4 regions of the Thalassospira xiamenensis M-5 genome follow, and region 2 is predicted to be linked to each of the others. Evidence: predicted binding sites of a transcription regulator. Region 2 holds the regulator's gene; each other region holds the start of a gene.

Region 1 (4,890 bases), 1.8 Mb from region 2:
ATGGGCCGGGATCGCCGATGGGCCTGTTGAGATGCTTTATAATGATGCCACCATCATGGTGGGGCTTGTATATACGTCGATGTTGTTCATGGTCGTGCCTCTTGTGTCAGTACTTGACAGCCTTGACGACAGTTTGATTGAGGCAGGCTATGACCTTGGCGGAAATGCATTCACGGTGACACGCGATATCGTCATTCCGCATGCCATGCCCGGAATCGCGTCAGGCTGCATCGTTGTTTTCATGCTGACACTTGGTAACTATCTGACCCCGAACCTTTTGGGCGGCAAGGATAGCCTTTGGTTTACCGAGCAAATCTATACACAGTTCATCACGCGGTTTAACTGGGAATCCGGATCGGCATTCGGGTTCCTGCTGCTGGTTCTGTCATCGATGATTGTTTGGATCGGTCTGAAGCTGAGCCGCCAGACACTTTCAGAAACCGTGAGCTGAGGGAGGAAACCGCCATGATTCCGAGCATTCCGCAGCCGCGCTTTTACAAAGGCATTTACGCAGGGTATATCGCTCTATTTTTCATCTACCTTAGTGCGCCGTTGATTGTTGTTGGTGTGTTTGCTTTCAATGATAGCCTGTTCCCGTCCATGCCATGGGAGGGAGGCACACTCAAATGGTTCTTTGGTAGCGACGGTCCGTATATCGGAATATTCAATGACGGCAAGTTGCTGGAAAGCGTTGGGGTTTCAGCCTTTGTCGCATTTTGGGTGACCTTGCTGTCGGTTACTGTCGGAACCTGCAATGCGTTCCTGTTTGAACGTGCGCAGTTTCCGGGAAAAAATCTGCTTTATGTGGTGGCGTTGTCGCCCTTGGTTATTCCCGGGGTCATATTGGGCATATCGATTCTGGTCTTTTCCAATGCCATTGCAAACGGAATTGAAGAAGCGATTGGATGGGATCTTGATTTCCTGCGACCGGGGCTGTTTCTGGTGATTATCGGACAATTTGCTTTTATCACTACGATAACGACGCTGGTGATTTCTGCGCGTCTTCGCAAGTTTGACATCAGTCTGGAAGAAGCCGCACTTAATCTTGGTGCAACACGACAGGCAGCTCTTTGGACGGTTACCATCCCATTCCTGAAACCGGCATTAATCGGGGCGGGGATCGTTGCATTCCTGATGTCGTTTGAAAATTTCAACACAACACTGATGCTAGTCGGATCTGATGCGCCGTTGACCATTGCCATGTTTGACCGCCTCAAACAGGGATCAACACCGGTTCTGAACGCGCTGTCCCTGCTGCTTATGGTGGTTTCTGGCGGCTTGGCATTGCTTTCCGTTTTTGTTCAGCGTGACAGGAATTCCACCTGAGATTACGGCGTCAAGATGCAGCGATCCATGTTCGCAAATGAACATTGAACGGGTATCCTTTGGGTACCCGTTTTGCATATGCAAATGGAGTTGTTGCAATGCATTGTTGCAAGTGCATGACTTTGTAATATTTGTGAAAGTGCCGAAAAATCTGGGGAAATGTTAAATGTGCGCATGTGAAAGACATTTATGCCATTCATCAGGATTGAAAGCCTTTGCAAGCTGTTCGATTTATGAGATGTTCATATGAACATTTGAAGGGGTCGAATACACACTAAAAATCAAAAACTGACAGTTTTTAAGGTCATTTCGCGCATCAAAAGTAAATTTCCGAAAACTGTCACTTGAGGAAACGTCCCCCTCGAATGAAAACGAATGCGTTGTGTCGACCGATCAACAGGCGGTTGGCGCGAACGAGTTTTTATTTGGGAGATAGAAGATCATGTTTCGCAAAACCCTGATGGCAGCAGCAGCTGTGTTCGCACTGGGCGGCACAGCGAATGCTGCGACCGAGATCACCTGGTGGCATGCCATGGACGGCGCACTGGGCGATGTCGTCAATCAGATCACTGCCGACTTCAACGCCAGCCAGGACGAATACCAACTGGTTGCTGTGAACAAAGGCGGTTACGAAGACACGATGACGGCCGGTATTGCTGCTTTCCGCGCGAAAAACCAGCCGAACATCATCCAGATCTTCGATGCCGGTGCTGCAACCATCATTAACGCCAAAGGCGCTGTTAAACCGGTTCAGGACCTTATGCAGTCAAATGGTGTCAAGTTTGACATCAATGATTACATCCCGGGGGTTCGCTACTTCTATGCCGATTCCGACGGCAAGATGATTGGCATGCCGTTCAACAGCTCGACCCCGCTGCTTTATTTCAACAAAGATGCGTTGGCCAAAGCCGGTGTTGAGGTGCCGAAAACCTGGCAGGAATTCGAAGAAATCGCACCTAAGCTGAAAGAAGCCGGTTTCGAAGGCCTTGCCGAATCACACAGCCCGTGGATATTCTTTGAAAACTTCATGTCGCGTCACAACCTTCAGATGGCAACCGCCAACAATGGTTATGATAGCACGGATGTTGAACTTCTATACAACAATGACGCGCTCAAAGATCACTGGAAGCACGTCAAAGAATGGAAAGATGCCGGTTATTTCGGTTACTATGGCCGCGCATGGGGCGCCAACCAGGACGCCTTCCTGCAGCAGAAAGCTGCAATGTGGCTCGGTTCTTCCGGCTCGTTCGGTGGTCTGAAAAAATCTGCACAGTTTGAATTTGGCACTTCGACCCTTCCATATTGGGAAGGCGTTGGTGACGCGCCGAAATCGACCTTCATCGGTGGTGCCTCGCTGTTCGCATTCTCTGGCCACAGTGCAGAAGAAGATGCTGGCGTTGCGAAATTCTTCGAGTTCCTGACCAAACCGGAAACCCAGTTCTACTGGCACAAAGAAACCGGTTATGTTCCGATCACCACCGCGGCCTACGAGCTTGCCAAGAAAGAAGGCTACTATAACGAAAGCCCGGACGCAGAAGTCGGCATTCAGCAGCTTTCCGAAGAAGGTGGAGAGTGGACCAAAGGTTATCGCCTTGGTTTCTACGTTCAGATCCGTGAAGTCATCTATCGCGAAGTCGACAAGATGATGAATGGTGAAGCAACCATCGATCAAGCTTTTGCTACGATCGAGGAAGAAGGCAATGCGCTTCTGAAGCGCTTCCACGATACCTATTCGAACTAAGCATTATCTCGCTGACAGGGCGGCTTTTACCGGCCGCCCTGTTTTTCGATTCCTGGACCGGTCTTGGGGTTGCGTCAGCAATGAAACGCGTACAATTCGGGCACAGCCCGGTGCCATACTTTTTTGTGGCACCGCAAATTCTGATTATTGCGATATTTTTCCTGTGGCCTGCCGCACAGGCAGTTTATCAGTCTTTCCTGCTTGAGGACGCCTTTGGCATGTCCTCGCAATTTGTTTGGTTCCGAAATTTTGAGGATGTGCTTTCGAGCAGCAGCTGGCTGAAGTCAGCCATTTTCACAGCTGTCTTTTCCTTCCTTGTGGCATTCATTTCCATCGCGATTTCGCTGTTTCTTGCCGTTCGGGCCGATGAAGTGATCCGTGGAGCCAAATCATATAAAACGCTTTTGATGTGGGGATATGCCGTTGCGCCGCCCGTGGCTGGCTTGCTGGGCAATATGTTGTTCAACCCTTTGATGGGCGATCTATACAAGCTGTTCAACAGCTTCGGGTTTGAGTTCAATCACATCCAGAATGCCAATGATGCGGCATTTGTCGTGACACTGATTGCCGTGTGGAAACAGGTCAGTGTGAATTTCATTTTCTTCCTGTCAGGTTTGCAGGGAATTCCGAAATCGGTAACTGAAGCCGCGACGCTGGATTGCAAAAGTGCGGAACGTCGTTTCTGGACGATTACCTTCCCTCTGCTGGCGCCAACCACATTCTTCCTGATGGTGATCAACCTGACCTATGCGTTCTTTGAAACGTTCGGGATCATCGATGTTTCCACCAAGGGATCACCGGGCGGTGCGACAGCAACCCTTGTTTACAAGGTTTATGTCGACGGATTCCTTGGAGCGGATATGGGCGGTAGTTCGGCGCAATCCGTGCTGCTTATGATCATGGTCAGCGTGCTGACTGTGTTCCAGTTCCGATTTATCGAACGCAAAGTGCATTATTAGGGGGGACGCGTCATGTATCAGTCAAAATGGCGTTCTATTACCAATCATGTGATCCTTATTCTTGGATCGCTCTTTATGATCCTGCCGGTATGGATTGCGTTCGTTTCATCGACCCATACGCGTGAATTTCTGTTCCAGAACGGCTTGCAGTTCTGGTTTGGCGGACATTTCCTTGAAAATTATGGCGCGATCCTGTTTGACACGGCAGCAACAAAAGGCCGTGTTACGGCGCTTGAAATGCTGTTTAACAGCATGGTTCTTGGACTTGGCTTTGCGATTGGCAAAGTCATCATTTCAATGATGGCGGCATATGCGATCGTCTATTTCCGCTTCCGGCTCGCGGTGCCGATATTCTGGGTCATTTTCTCGACCCTTTTGCTGCCTCTTGAAGTGCGAATTGTGCCATCCTACGAGGTGGTATCAAGCCTTGGGCTACTCAATACCTATACCGGCTTGATCCTGCCGCTGATTGCGTCGGCAACAGGTACGTTTTTCTTCCGTCAGTTTTTCCGGTCTGTTCCGGATGAGCTTTTGGAAGCCGCGCGTCTGGATGGGGCAGGGCCGCTTCGTTTCTTCATCGATATTCTGGTGCCGCTTTCGGTCACCATGATTGCCGCGATCTTTATCATCATGTTTGTGGTTGGCTGGAACCAGTATCTTTGGCCGTTGCTGATGACTACTGATGATCAGCTTTACACCATCGTGATCGGGATCAAGCAGGTTTATAATTCGCTTTATGAAGGCGGCCAGATTCCGCAGTTCCCCAAGGCATTTGCACTGACAATCATGGCAACCATCCCGCCGGTACTGGTGGTGGTGATTTTCCAGCGAATGTTCGTAAAAGGTCTGGTCGAAACCGAAAAA
Region 2 (4,890 bases):
CCAAGATTGATCCGGACGGAACAGGTGATCCGGCAATTATTGGCCGGGCCAATTTTGATGGTCTGATCAGGGATGCACTGAGCAAACAGTTCCCGGAAGTGAGCGGACGTAGCGAACGGCGTGATCTCTATGACATTGTTTCGGGCGGGGCATCTTATGATCTGCGCGAGAGGGTGCTTGAAAATCCGTCTCTGATCGGACAGACCCGGAAGGTCTGGCTGATTTCCGGTGACGACTTTGATATGCTCAACAAAGGTTATATCAGTGCAAACACAGACGAAGGCGACCGTCGCCTGAACGATCAGGAAATTGGTTGGTATAATACACTGGTCTCTCAAGGATCGGTCGAAAAGCAGTTCCATACGCGGTTCTTTACCAATGGTGATTCCCGCGAACCGGAATTGGCCGGGATCTGGGGCGCTGCGGTCGGGTCGTTCTATACACTGGTTGTGACATTGATACTGTCGTTTCCGATTGGTGTTCTGGCAGCGATCTATCTGGAAGAATTTGCACCGCGAAACCGGTTCACGGCGATTGTCGAAGTCAACATCAACAACCTTGCGGCTGTGCCGTCGATCGTGTTCGGTCTTCTTGGGCTTGAGGTTTACCTTAATGTCATGCACCTGCCGCGGTCGGCCCCGGTTGTTGGTGGTCTGACGTTGGCCCTCATGACATTGCCGACCATCATCATCGCATCACGTGCGGCGATCAAGGCAGTGCCGCCGTCGATCCGGCAGGCTGCCCTTGGTCTTGGGGCATCGCCGGTTCAGACGGTGACCCATCATGTGTTACCGCTGGCGATGCCCGGTATTCTGACCGGGACCATCATCGGCATGGCGCAGGCTCTCGGGGAAACCGCACCGCTTCTGATGATCGGTATGGTGGCGTTTATTGTTGATATCCCGGGCGGGGCACTCGATCCGGCGACAGTTCTGCCGGTGCAGATTTATCTGTGGGCGGATAGTCCGGAACGTGCCTTTGTTGAGAAGACTTCGGCGGCCATCATGGTCTTGCTGGGCTTCCTGATCCTGATGAACGGATTGGCCGTGTATCTGCGCAAGAAATTTGAACGGAAGTGGTAAAATGGCTGTTGTAACTCAAAGCGCAATGACGGCAGAGCCGTCAGTCACTAGCCCGAAAATGACGGCCCGTGACCTCAATCTTTTCTACGGCGACAACCAGGCGCTTTTTGATGTCAATCTTGACATTGTCGAACGCCAGGTCACAGCACTTATCGGCCCGTCGGGCTGCGGCAAATCAACCTTCCTGCGGTGCATGAACCGCATGAATGACACGATTGACGGTGTCACGATCAAGGGCAAGGTAACGCTTGATGACCGTGATATCTATGACAAGGCAATCGACGTTGTTCAGTTGCGCGCGCGCATTGGCATGGTGTTCCAGAAACCGAACCCGTTCCCGAAGTCGATTTATGACAACGTGGCCTATGGCCCACGTATTCACGGTCTGGTGAATTCGCGCGACGAGCTCGATGAAATCGTCATGACCTCGCTTGAACGGGCGGGTCTACTGAAAGAAGTCAAAGACCGTCTGCCGGAACCGGCAACCGGTCTTTCTGGTGGGCAGCAGCAGCGCCTTTGCATTGCACGTGCGGTTGCCGTCAGCCCCGAAGTCATCCTGATGGATGAACCGTGTTCGGCACTTGACCCGATTGCAACCGCAAAGGTCGAGGAACTGATTGACGAGCTTCGTTCGAACTACACCATTGTGATCGTGACGCACTCCATGCAGCAGGCTGCCCGCGTGTCGCAGCGCACGGCGTTTTTCCATCTCGGCAAGCTGGTCGAAGTGGGCGAAACCGATCAGATTTTCACCAATCCCAAGGACGAGCGCACCAAGGGATACATTACGGGTCGCTTCGGTTAAGTCCGGGCAGGAGTATTTTCGATGGTCGATGAGAAACATCATATCGTCAGTTCGTTTGACGAAGAACTGACCCGTCTTAACAACATCATTTCGCAGATGGGCGGGCTTGCCGAAAGCCAGCTGATTTCCGCCATTCGTGCGATCGTTAAACGGGATTCGGAACTGGCCGAGAAGGTCATTCTTTCCGATCACCGTATCGATACGCTGGAACAGGAAGTGCAGGATTTTGCCGTTCGTCTTCTGGCCCTGCGTCAGCCGATGGCAGATGACCTGCGGCAGGTGGTGACCGCGCTTAAACTGTCCAACGATCTGGAACGTATCGGTGATCTGGCGAAAAACATCGCCAAGCGTGCGCAGGTTCTTAACCAGGTGCCGCCGATCCGCCCGGTTCAGGTGATCCCGAACATGGCCAAGCTGTGCCAGGAAATCATCAAGGACGTTCTGGATGCCTATATCGAAGGTGATGCGGAAAAGGCCCAGCGTGTCTGGGCGCGCGATCAGGAAGTTGACGATATGTACAATTCCCTGTTCCGTGAACTGCTGACCTATATGATGGAAGATCCGCGTAACATCACGGCATCGACCCATCTGCTGTTTATCGCCAAGAATATCGAACGTATTGGCGATCATGCGACCAACATTGCCGAAACGATCTATTACCGGATCAAGGGCGAAGACCTGCCGATGGATACTCGGCCAAAAAATGACGCGGCGAACTTTGCCGTCGTAGAACCGAATGAGTGACACTGGAGCATAGGAAGATGGACCCAACGGTTCTTATCGTCGAGGACGAAGCTGCAATCGTAACCATGTTGCGCTACAACCTCGAACGCGAGGGGATGCAGGTTGTCGAAGCCGGGGACGGTGACGAAGCGTTGAAAATTCTGGCCGAAACCCATGTCGATCTGGTCCTTCTGGACTGGATGCTGCCGGTGATGTCAGGGATCGAGGTTTGCCGCCAGATCCGCCGGAAGCCTGAAAGCCGGGATTTGCCGGTGATCATGGTCACGGCGCGTGGTGAAGAAGGTGACCGCATCCGCGGCCTTGATACCGGGGCCGACGATTATGTGACCAAGCCGTTTGCGATTGGTGAATTGCTGGCCCGTATTCGCGCACTTCTGCGTCGATCCGGTCCGGCGCAACCACAAGGGCAGTTGATCTATTCCGATATCGAAATGGATCTGGCCGCCCATCGTGTCAGTCGTAACGGCAAGGCTATCCATCTTGGCCCGACCGAATTCCGTCTGCTGCGTTATTTCCTGGAACATCCGGGGCGGGTTTTCTCGCGCGAGCAGCTTCTGAATGCGGTTTGGGGGCCGAATATCTATGTCGAAACCCGCACGGTTGATGTTCACATTCGTCGTCTGCGAAAGGCATTGAATGACGTCAAGGGAACGCGCGATGTGATCCGCACGGTTCGTGCCGCGGGTTATGCACTGGATGTCGAAGCCGCCTGATTGCGGTTATTCCGGAAGACGAAACGAAAGACCCCCATTATTGTGATGGGGGTCTTTGCGTTTCAGGTGCTTTTCCTGGATTTTGCCGGTTTGGCAGTTTTTTGTGCCTGGTCTTCGGTTTTTTGGCGCGCGGTGCGCGGGGCAAGTTCGTTCATCAGCAGCATATCGGCACGCCGGAACTTGGCTATTTCGATATCGATATCTTCCTGCGGGATATCGCAGGCCGCCAGAACGTGATCGGACAGGCGTAAACCGGTTTCAAGTACCTCTGGGATGGCCGCATCGGCACCACTGCGTGACAGCGGACCGATATGGGTGATGTCCTGGGCACGGGCAAAGATTTTCAGATGTGGATAATGCTGTCGCAGCAAGGCGACGGTCTTTTCGGTTGCGTGCGGGTTGCCCATGGCAACGGCGGCAATATGGGCCTGTTCGGTATGGGCGGCACGAAATGTTTCCGGTCGGGACCCATCGGCAAAATAAACCGGCAGACCTTCGGCTCGGCCACGCGAAACCTGTTGGGCATCGGATTCCAGAACGATAAACGGGATTTCCTTGGTGCGCAGCAGACGGGCCAGAACCCGGCCGACGCGCCCGCAACCAATTACCAGAACATGTTTCTGAATGCCGTCGGTTTCATCCGAAATCTCGCTTAGCTGATCGGTTTCCTTGGGATGAAGCTTCTGTTCGATGCGATGGCCGAGCGAAATCAAAGTCGGCGTCAGACCCATCGAAATCGCAACCACCGGGATCAGCATCACGGCGATGTCAATCGGAACCGCCCCGTTCTGCGATGCCAGTGCAAGCATGACGAAGGCGAATTCACCACCGGCGGCCAGGCTCATGGCGACCCGGATTGAAGATGCACGGTTAAAGCCGATCAGCAGGGACAATCCGAAAAGAACCGCTGCCTTTATGACCAGAAGCCCGATCAGCCACAAAATGATCGTTCCGGCCTGACCGATGACCACATTGGCATTGACCGACATTCCCACAGACATGAAGAACAGCGACAGGAAAACACCGCGAAATGGCGAAATGTCGGCTTCGATCTGATGGCGGAATTCGGTCTCGGCCAACATTACCCCGGCGATAAAGGCACCAAGCGCCATTGAAAGGCCCGCGGCTTCGGTCAATGTGCTGGCAGCCAGAACGACAAACAGGGTCCCGATTGCAAAAAGTTCCGGGTTTTTAAGAGCCGCAATATACCGAAAGAGTCGCGGCAGCAGATAACGACCGGTCAGCAACAATACAGCAACCGCCCCCACACCGCTTAGTGCGCTGATCCAGGGGCTGGTTTCGCTCCCGGCATTGCCAGCGGCCTGCACCATGATCAGGAAGGGACCAACCGCAACGTCCTGCAACAGCAGGATGGCAAGGGCTGCACGCCCGAAACGTGTGTGCAACTGGCGCTCATCGGAAAGCTGTTTAAGGATAATGGCTGTTGATGACAGGGCCAGTGCCCCGGCAATTACGATAGAGGCGGGCATATCGTAATTAATCAGCAGCAATACACCGAACATCACGGCCATCGTGACGCCGATCT
Region 3 (4,890 bases), 190 kb from region 2:
GGACAGGGTTGAATAATCGCCGCAGCCCACAAAATACAGGCAGGCAGCATGAAGGTCAGCGTCACATGGTTTTGCCAGATTTCGTAGGGCCACAGCGCGATGAAGTCCGCATGACGCACTTCATAAATGACCCACCCCAGCAGGAACAGCGACGTGACCGAAAACGTTATAATATATGCCGTGTGACCGATCCTTGCCGTGATCGCACCGCGCAGAAGACCGGGCACGATATGCCCCGCCATAAACACCGCGACTGAAACGAAAAACCATGTCAAATGACGATCTCCCCTTTACATTGACGCGCTGTCATGCAAATTGCGCATCTTTCCGCGTGCAGCAAACCGGTCGTCAAACTGGTCCCGATTGGTCCAAAATGGCTAAGACCCTTGCGCCGCGTGATATTAGCGGATACGTCTGTATCCCTGTTTGACTTCGGACAATAAGCACCTGCCTATGGATTTTCCACCGGGCAGACAAAGAAACACGGAATATACTCGAAATGAGCTGGACGCCGGAAAAGATTGAACTGCTGACCTCGCTCTGGAATCAGGGCTGGACCACAGCACGCATCGGTGAAGAACTGGGCGTTGGCAAAAACGCCGTCGTTGGCAAGGCACACCGCCTTGGCCTGCCCAAGCGCCCCTCCCCGATCCAGCGCCGCGCCGAAGAGAGCGAGCCGAAAAAGGCACCGACCCCGAAAGTGCAGAGCAAAGGCATCAGCATCTTTGATCTCGGTGCCGGTATGTGCCGCTGGCCGTTCGGTGATCCGGGCGATGAAGACTTCCATTTCTGCGGCAAGAAATCTGTGCCGAGCAAACCTTACTGCGACGAACATTGCGCAGCCGCCTATCTGAACGGCAAAAACCCGCGCGAAGACGGCCCGCGGAATGTTCCGGGTCGCCCGAATGCGCCGCATATGTCGCACGGTCCCAAAAAGTAACAGTCTGGCTGTCGCTGACCTTAACGGTCTTCGCGCACGCCCAATTAAAAAGCCGCCCTCTTCCGATGGGCGGCTTTTTCTGTTTCGGGTCCAGTCCTATTTCGACTGAAGGACATATTGGGCAAAACCGTTTTCATCCTCGCCGACAAAGCTGATATTGTCGGGTGCGTTCATTGCCGAGGATGCCTTGGGACTGGTGACAAACGTCACCTTGGATGCCTCCCCGATGGGGGCCAGGCTCCAGTTGCCGTCGGCCTTCGGATCGATTTCCTTTTCCTCAAGGATATAGTTCGCCAGAACCGTACGGTTTTCATCGGGTGCTTCGATGATGATGCTTGAACCATCAAGTCCCGGGAAATTGCCCCCGCCGCCAGCACGGTAATTATTGGTCGCAACCACGAATTTCTGATCGTCGGCAACCGGCTTGCCATCATAGGTCAGATTGATGACGCGGTGTGCATCCTTGTTTACCACCTCGCCCGATGCGTTGTATCGGGCCGGTTGGGTTACATCGATCTGGTAATTGACCCCGTCGATAACATCAAAGTTATAGGTCGGGAATGTCTCGTTGATCAGCGGCTGCTCTTCCCGGCTGTTCGGGTCAATCTGATTGAACTGTACGGCCGACATTTCCAACCATTCACGGACCTGCGCACCATCAAGCAGCACCGCCCGCAATGTATTGGGATAGATATAAAGATCGGCAACGTTCTTTAGTGCGATCTTGCCTTCGGGGATGTCGGTGAAATATTCCGGGCCGCCACGGCCACCGGCCTTGAACGGTGCCCCCGCCGACAGGATCGGCATCCCGTCATATTCCGATCCCTTCAGGATACGTTCCAGATACCATTTCTGGGCATTGGTCACGATCTGGATCGACGGATCATCCGCCACCAGTGCAAAGAAACTGTTGATCGGGGCGACCGTCGTACCGACACCTTCGCGCATATAGGCAATGGTTGCCTCGTGCTCTTCTTTAACCGCCTCTATTACCTCCGGGTCGGCATCGACCAGCGGGGTGATATCACGGCCTTCGCGGTGATAAATCGGACGTGCTTCCGAAAAGCTGTCGGTCACCTTCCATTCCCCGGCATCATTGACCGAAAGTGTCAGGTCAATCACGCCAAGGTGGCTGCCCCAAAAGCCCGGCATAACGGCGGCCACACCATTGATCGTGCCTTTGGCAAGGTCGACACCGTCTATATTTGCATAGGCATCGGACGGGAACACCGTATGGGCATGGCCAAACAAGATGGCATCAATGCCGTCAACCTGGCTCAGATAATAGGTGGCGTTTTCTTCCATACCTTCACGTGCCAGTGTCGACAGGCCCGAATGCGGCACCGCAATCACGATGTCCGCGCCCTTTTCGCGCATTTCCGGCACGTATTTTCTGGCCATTTCGACAATGTCCTTGGTCACGACATTGCCTTCCAGATTGGCCTTGTCCCACTGCATGATCTGCGGCGGGACAAACCCGATCACGCCGACCTTGGCCTTGTGCTTTTTGCCGTCGCCATCGGTAAATTCACGATCAAGGATCACATAGGGCTGGAAATACGGTTTGTCATTTTCGGCATCATTATCGCCGTCATCGGCAAAAACATTGGCACTGACATAGGGGAATTTGGCCCCAGAAAGACTTTTGCCCAGGAAATCGAGACCATAGTTGAATTCATGATTGCCGATATTGGCCGCGTCATAACCCAAAAGGTTCATCGCCTTGTAAACCGGATGCACCTCGCCCTCTTTCAGGCCGTGGCGCTTTGCCATGTAATCGCCAAGCGGGTTGCCCTGGATCAGGTCACCATTATCGATCAGGACGACGTTTTCGGCCTCACCGCGCGCGTTTTTCAACAGGGTCGCGACCTTGGCCAGACCAACCGTATCCGACGAACTGTCGCGATAATAATCGTAATTGACCAGATGCGTGTGGATATCGGTGGTTTCCAGAATGCGCAACGATACGGCGCTGTCGGCCAATGCCGTGCCGCTAGCAAGTGCGACCGTCAGCGACAAGACTGATCCCGCAACTGCACGACCAAAAACTGCACGACCGGCCAGACGAAAATATGACATGTGAAAGGGTCCCTGTTGAAGCGATGCTCGTGCCTGACATTATGATTGTTCGTTTGGTCAGGATTTGAAGATTTTGCGAAAATAGCAAGGCAAACACAAATGAAAACGCCCGCAAGATGATCGCGGGCGTTTGACATATTGAAATTCTGCACCAGTTAAGGCGGCTTTTCTATTCTGCCGGGCGCAGCACCGGTTGATCGGACTTGTATCCCATAACCACCTCGTTCCCCGGCTCCGGGTCATCGGGCACATTCAGCGCCAGGACCAGTGACACCAGCGCCATCGCCGCCCCGGCCAGAAACACCGCTGACGGCGAAATCAGCCACAACAACCCGAACGCCACCGGAATGAACACTGCGGCAATATGGTTGATGGTAAAGCTGACACCCGCCGTCGATGAAATGTCGGCCGGGTCGGCGATCTTCTGGAAATAGGTTTTGATCGCAATCGCCATCGCAAAGAACAGATGATCGATGACATAAAGCGCCCCGGCCAGCTTGTCGCTTTCGACAAAGGCATAAGACACAAATACAATGAACAGACCTATATATTCAAATGTCAGGGCCTTGCGTTCGCCCCACTTGCCGATCAGCTTCCCGATCTTGGGGGCCATCACCATATTGATCGCATGGTTCAGAAGGAACAGAAGCGTAATGGTGGCGGCATCATAACCAAACTTCTCGACCATCAGGAACCCGGCAAACACGGTGAAAATCTGGCGGCGTGCCCCGCTCATGAAGGTCAGGGCGTAATAAAGCCAGTACCGTTTACGCAGGATCAGTTTCTTGGTCTGCGGGTGGGCATCGGCAAATTTCGGGAACGCCATCCAGGCAAACAGCGCGGCAATAATCGTCAAGGCCCCGCCAAACAGATAGACATAGCGATATTCGACATCGAGAAGTTCCAGCATCGCCCAGACAATGCCAAACATCACCAGCGACGATAACGATTTCGCCGAAAGCTGTCGGCCCATCACCATCGCGGTGCGGTCCTTTTTCACCCATTGCAACGACAATGCCTGCTGCATGGTTTCAAAATAATGGAACCCGATCGACATCAGGACCGTGGTGCAATAAAGCCCGACAACGGTGGGGAAATAGCCAGAAATCGCCACCCCAATCCCCAACACCAGCAGCGAAATCAGGGCAAAGGTCTGTTCGCGCAGGATGATGAGGACGAAAATCGCGGTGAAGGCCATAAAGCCCGGAATTTCGCGCAACGACTGCAAAATCCCGATCTCGCGACCGGTAAAATCCGCCATCTCGACCGAAAAGTTGTTTAACAACGCCATCCAGGTCGAAAACGACAACGGCATCGCAGCCGCCATGAAAATCAGCAACACTTCCGGGTTGCGCCATCCCTTGTGCGCAACCGCCCCACCCGACAGATCGGGATTGCCCGGCACCTCGATGGGGGCGGCATGGGTGCTTGTTTCCGGTGGTAAATCCTTGGACATGATGTTTCCCCGCACGGAACCGGTGGCAATCGGGGCACGTGCTTTTATCTGTTTGGTTGGAAGGACTTCAAACTAGCGTTGCCGCACACGTCTGTCTTGCGATAATCTGCCATCATATAGCGCAAACAGGACATTCTTATGGATGGATCACGGGATATCCCGAAATATCCGCAACATTCCCGTCCCCGGCCCGATCATCTGCCGCGTCCGGTTTATGTCCGCATGAGCGACCTTCCCGCCGGATACAGCATCGGCGCGCACAGTCACGACTGGCATCAGCTGATTTTTGCCATCGAAGGCACCATGACCGTCACCACCAAAGCTGGCATCTGGGTCGTCCCGCCCCAGCGCGCGGTCTGGGTGCCGCCGGGCGTTGAACATGCCGTCAGTCACGCCACCTTCACCCGTGCGCGCC
Region 4 (4,890 bases), 510 kb from region 2:
GCCGATGTGGCGCTGCGTTTCAATCAGCTTGATCTTGATTCAATCCTTGTGCTGACGCATATGGGCGATGGTGCCAATCCGGATACAGGTGCGGGCAGCACGGGTGACAGCGGCATGGCGACCCCGGAAAATGGATCGGCGGGCGATGCTGGTGGGCAATCCATTCCGTCGCAGGGGGATAAGACATCGGGTGCGGCCAATGGTCCGATGATCCCGGCTGATCTGACGGCATCGATTGATTTCGAAGTTGAAACCCTGATCTATAACCAGACGCCGGTGCATAATGCGCGGATCAATGCCGCGATTGCCAACAGCAAGATCACATTGAACGAAGTTTCCGCCGGTTTGCCAGGGGGGACGGATTTCTCGGTGTTTGGCAGCATTTCGGGCGAAGGTCCGAAGCCGAGTGCGGCCCTTTCCTATGAGATGGCATCGGAAAACATTCGTGCGGTGGCGCGCTGGCTTGGGGTGGATGTTGATGGCATCCGGGCGGACCGGTTGCGTCGTTTCTCGTTGACGGGCGGGGTCAAGGGGACACCTGACAAGCTTGATATTTCCGATCTGGATATGCGGATTGACGATACGGCCATTCGCGGTGCCATCGTCGCCAATCTGAGCGGCGAGGGGCTTCCGGCACTTGGTATTGGTCTTAAGCTCGATCGTATCAATCTGGATCAGTATGTTTCGGCAGCACCAGCCGCCGGAAATGGCGATGCGGCAAGCCCAGCGGGCAACGATTCCGCAACAACGGATTCCGGCACGGCAGCGAACGGTTCGGATGCGGCCCCGTCGTCGGGACCCGCGGCGGGCGGTGATGCCATGGTCAGGATGATCAAGGATGCGCTGGCACCGCTTGATGGTGTTGCGGCCAATTATCGGTTGGCGGCTGATGAAATCATTTCATCGGGTGTGTCGATCAAGGGCATTTCGATTGATGGCAGCCTGAGCGGTTCGCAGATCACGCTGAACAATTTTGCAGTGGCCGATGCGGCCGGGCTTTCGGCCAGTGCCAGCGGTGTGTTCCGTGGCGATGTGGCTGTTCCGGCATTCGAGGGGATCAAGCTTAAAGTCACGGCCAAAACGCTGGCGCCGTTGGCGAAGCTGACCGGTATGACGCTTCCGGCACCGGCCAGCGAATATAAAAGCATTCAGGCCAATATCGGGCTGAATGGCCCGGTGACCGGCCCGAACCTTGATCTTGATGTATCCAACCCGTTGATGCAGGTGGCATTGAACGGGGTGCTGAGCGACCTGTTTGGGGCGACACCGGGCATTGATGGCAAACTTGCGATGCAGGCATCAAGCCTGAACCGTGTGTTGCCGTTGCTGGCACCGACCTATGAGCCGTCGGGCAATCTGGGGCGTCTGGTTCTGGACAGTACGGTCAAGGGCAATGCCAAGAATATCGCGCTTGATATCGCGAAGTTCGGTATCGGTCCGTTTGAAACCAGGGGTGACGTTGATTTCGACGCCACCGGGGCGCAGCCGAAACTGGCCGTGGCCCTTTCGGGCGGGGTATTGAATGTTGATCCGTTCGTGCCCGCGGCAAAACGGGCCGGACTGATGCCCGAAGGCGGTAGCGGTGCGCGCCGGGCGGCTTTCAATATGCCGACCACGATGAAGGTTACGACTGTTGATGCCCGTGACGGCACGCCGTGGGATGATACGGTGATTGATGTATCGGCCCTGCGGTCGATTGATGCCGATATCACGGTCGCATTTGATCAGCTTGATTTCGATACCTACAGCCTTGTGAAGCCGGATTTGAAGGCGACACTCGTGACCGGGCTTCTGACCATTCAGAAATTCACCGGCCTTCTGGGCGATGGGAATTTGTCGATTGATGGCACGTTTGATGCGCGCAATTCCGATACGCCGAAACTGGCGCTTAAAGGTAATCTTGACGGGGCGGATATCGAAAAGCTGACCCCGATCCGGGTTGCCAATGACACGGTGATCGGCGGGGCGGCGACGAAGTTTGATGTCACCGCATCGGGCAATACATCGCGCAAGCTGGTCAGTGCGTTGAATGGTACGGCGAACCTTGTTCTGAATAATGTCCGGTTCAGCAATGCCGATAAACGGTCTGCTGATCCGAAGCTGAACATTCAGGCATTGTTGCAGCAGGGCCCGCAGGCGATGGTGGTTGAAGGGGTCGGTAACAACGATCTGGTTCAGACCCTTGAGGCCGACATTGCCATCACCAACGGGATTGCCAAAACCACCCGTGTCGAAGCGACATCGCGTGTGGGGACGGCGGATGCCGATGCGACCCTTGATCTGCCGAAATGGCAGATGGATACGCAGGCCGATTTCGATTTTTCCGAGAAAATCGAAGAATTACCGCCATTTAGCGTTTACGCCAAGGGCAATATCAGCAACCCGGCGATTACCGGGCGCATGGACAAGGTCGCGATCAAGGTTCTGGATAATATCCTTGATAAGGCACTGGGCGGGAGTGGTTCATCCGATAGCGGATCGGGAAGTTCGGGCAAGGATGCCGCCAAGGATGCGGCCAAGGATGTTCTGAAAGGGCTTCTGAACCAGTTCGGTCGATAACTTTTCACAACTGTTCCAAACGTAAAACGGCCCTGCATTGCGGGGCCGTTTTGCTATTGGCGGGATGCGGTCGGGACATGGCTGTCATAAAAAGGCAAAAAAACCTTAACAAACCGGGTTTGCTTCGACATGATCCGCGCGTCGATTCCCTTTTTAAGTAACGGTTGATCATGGTCGCAAAGAAAACCGCTCTGGATAAGGATCTCAAATGGCAGCGCCGCATGGATGCGGGTGCCGGAGAGACTGCCTCCCTGAGTGCGAAGCTCGGACTTGCGCTTGTCTTTCTTTTGGCGTGCAGCGCCTTTGTCGCCTTTCACATGGGCGGCCTGCCGCAAAGTGGGTTCCTGATCGCCGCTGCGGTGATCGGCGGTTACATGGCACTGAATATCGGTGCCAATGACGTGGCCAACAATGTTGGTCCGGCGGTTGGTTCAAAGGCGCTGACCATGGTTGGCGCCCTTTTGATTGCAGCCGTGTTTGAAGCAGCCGGGGCGATTATCGCCGGTGGCGATGTTGTTGGCACGATCAAGAACGGCATTATCGACCCGACCCAGATGCCCGATGCACAGACCTTTGTCTGGGCGATGATGGCGGCCCTTCTGGCAGCCGCCCTTTGGCTTAACCTTGCCACATGGCTGGGCGCGCCGGTATCGACCACCCATTCCATCGTTGGCGGTGTGATGGGGGCGGGTATGGCAGCCGTCGGCATTGGCGCGGTCAATTGGCCGACTATGGGCACGATTGCCGCAAGCTGGGTGATTTCGCCGGTTCTGGGTGGCGTGATCGCAGCCGCGTTCCTTGCCTTTATCAAGTTCAAGATTCTGTATACCGAAAATTGCGTCGAAGCGGCCCGCAAATGGGTGCCGATTTTGGTCGGTGTGATGGTATCGGCCTTCACCATGTATCTGATGATGAAGGGGATCAAAAAGATCTGGGCTGCTGATACGTGGCAGGTCATTGTTATCGGTATCGCAGCCTTTTTCGTCACCCTGTTGCCGACCCGCAAGGCCGTGCTGCATGCGTCGCGTAACATGACCGGGCGGCGCAAGGAAATCGCATCGCTGTTTCGCATTCCGCTGGTCGTGTCCGCAGCCCTTCTGTCATTCGCGCATGGATCAAATGATGTGGCGAATGCCATTGGACCGTTGGCCGCCATCGTTTCGGGTGTTGATAGCGGCGAGATCGTGACATCGGCCCCGATCCCGATCTGGGTGATGGTGATCGGGGCGATTGGTATTTCTGCCGGTCTGATCCTGTTCGGGCCGAAACTGATCAAGACGGTCGGATCGAAAATCACCAAGCTTGATCCGATCCGGGCCTATACCGTGGCGCTGTCGGCGGCTTTGACGGTGATTGTGGCATCCGCGCTGGGTCTTCCGGTCAGTTCGACCCATATTGCGGTTGGTGCGGTGTTTGGGGTCGGGTTCCTGCGTGAAACGCTAAGCCATCGTCGCCGGATGGATAGTGCGCCGATGCTGGTCGGTGCGGAACAGGAAAGTGACGAACAGAAACAGCATATCGAAGCCCTGCGTCAGCTTGACCCGGCACAGGCCGAAAAGGCCGAGAAGAAACTGCGCAAGCGGTTGCTGGTGCGGCGTCGGTATGCGGTGACGATTGCGACCGCGTGGGTGATCACGGTTCCGGCCGGGGCGTTCCTTGGCGCGTTGCTGTTTTTCACCATTCGCGGGATCATGCTTTAATTCCGTCGGAATTAGGCGCAGAATTGACGTTTCGCGGCACGGTGCTCCTCCTTTTCCCCGGAGCAGCTTGTGGCGATCTGCAGCGGCGGTCAGGCTTTGTCTGACCGCCGTTTTTCCTTGACGCCTGGGGTCTCCAAGCGTAATTACCCCAACCATAATTTGAATCAAACCCGTGCCGAATCGTCGCCCAATCAAAGTGGGCCGCGAGATTTCCTATGCGTGCGTTCTGCTTTTGGTCAGGATTTTGGTTAAGGAAAAACGATGAAAGCCATCATTATTGGCGTTCTGGCAATGGCCGTGACGGTTGTTGCATCGAACATTCTGGTTGAATATCCGCTGCCGGGCGTTTTGGCCGACTGGCTGACTTATGGGGCGTTTACCTATCCGGTGGCGTTTCTGGTGACGGACCTGACCAACCGCGCACGCGGGGCAGCGGCGGCACGCCTTGTCGTGCTGGCCGGGTTTGCGATTGCGGTTGTTCTGTCGTTGATCGTTGCCGATACGCGTATTGCGATTGCATCGGGCACGGCGTTTCTGATTGCGCAGATGCTTGATGTGACGGTGTTTGACAGGCTGCGCCGTGCGACCTGGTGGAAAGCCCCGCTGATCTCATCGGGGATCGGGTCGGCGG

Evidence for each region. The regulator PhoB, encoded in region 2, activates phosphate uptake and scavenging genes when phosphate is short. The targets are predictions, from matches to a motif close to TNTCATAAAACTGTCA.
Region 1: ugpB (sn-glycerol-3-phosphate ABC transporter substrate-binding protein UgpB) is a predicted target of PhoB. The motif match lies at 1,654-1,669, and genes of this name have one in related genera.
Region 3: TH3_RS17225 (bifunctional 2',3'-cyclic-nucleotide 2'-phosphodiesterase/3'-nucleotidase) is a predicted target of PhoB. The motif match lies at 3,085-3,100, and genes of this name have one in related genera.
Region 4: TH3_RS15745 (inorganic phosphate transporter) is a predicted target of PhoB. The motif match lies at 2,642-2,657, and genes of this name have one in related genera.

Annotation. Positions count from the first base shown of each region.
Region 1 is NZ_CP004388.1:2,074,676-2,079,565, forward strand. Features, by position in the region: gene TH3_RS09755 (ABC transporter permease) at 1-451, shown strand, start outside; gene TH3_RS09760 (ABC transporter permease) at 466-1,326, shown strand; gene ugpB (sn-glycerol-3-phosphate ABC transporter substrate-binding protein UgpB) at 1,769-3,067, shown strand; gene TH3_RS09770 (ABC transporter permease subunit) at 3,148-4,026, shown strand; gene ugpE (sn-glycerol-3-phosphate ABC transporter permease UgpE) at 4,039-4,890, shown strand, end outside.
Region 2 is NZ_CP004388.1:3,889,556-3,894,445, reverse strand. Features, by position in the region: gene pstA (phosphate ABC transporter permease PstA) at 1-1,082, shown strand, start outside; gene pstB (phosphate ABC transporter ATP-binding protein PstB) at 1,084-1,887, shown strand; gene phoU (phosphate signaling complex protein PhoU) at 1,909-2,631, shown strand; gene phoB (phosphate regulon transcriptional regulator PhoB) at 2,649-3,344, shown strand; gene TH3_RS18095 (cation:proton antiporter domain-containing protein) at 3,407-4,890, opposite strand, start outside.
Region 3 is NZ_CP004388.1:3,697,979-3,702,868, forward strand. Features, by position in the region: gene TH3_RS17215 (NnrU family protein) at 1-275, opposite strand, end outside; gene TH3_RS17220 (GcrA family cell cycle regulator) at 500-940, shown strand; gene TH3_RS17225 (bifunctional 2',3'-cyclic-nucleotide 2'-phosphodiesterase/3'-nucleotidase) at 1,037-3,019, opposite strand; gene TH3_RS17230 (MFS transporter) at 3,189-4,475, opposite strand; gene TH3_RS17235 (AraC family transcriptional regulator) at 4,614-4,890, shown strand, end outside.
Region 4 is NZ_CP004388.1:3,383,567-3,388,456, reverse strand. Features, by position in the region: gene TH3_RS15750 (AsmA family protein) at 1-2,559, shown strand, start outside; gene TH3_RS15745 (inorganic phosphate transporter) at 2,730-4,259, shown strand; gene TH3_RS15740 (queuosine precursor transporter) at 4,521-4,890, shown strand, end outside.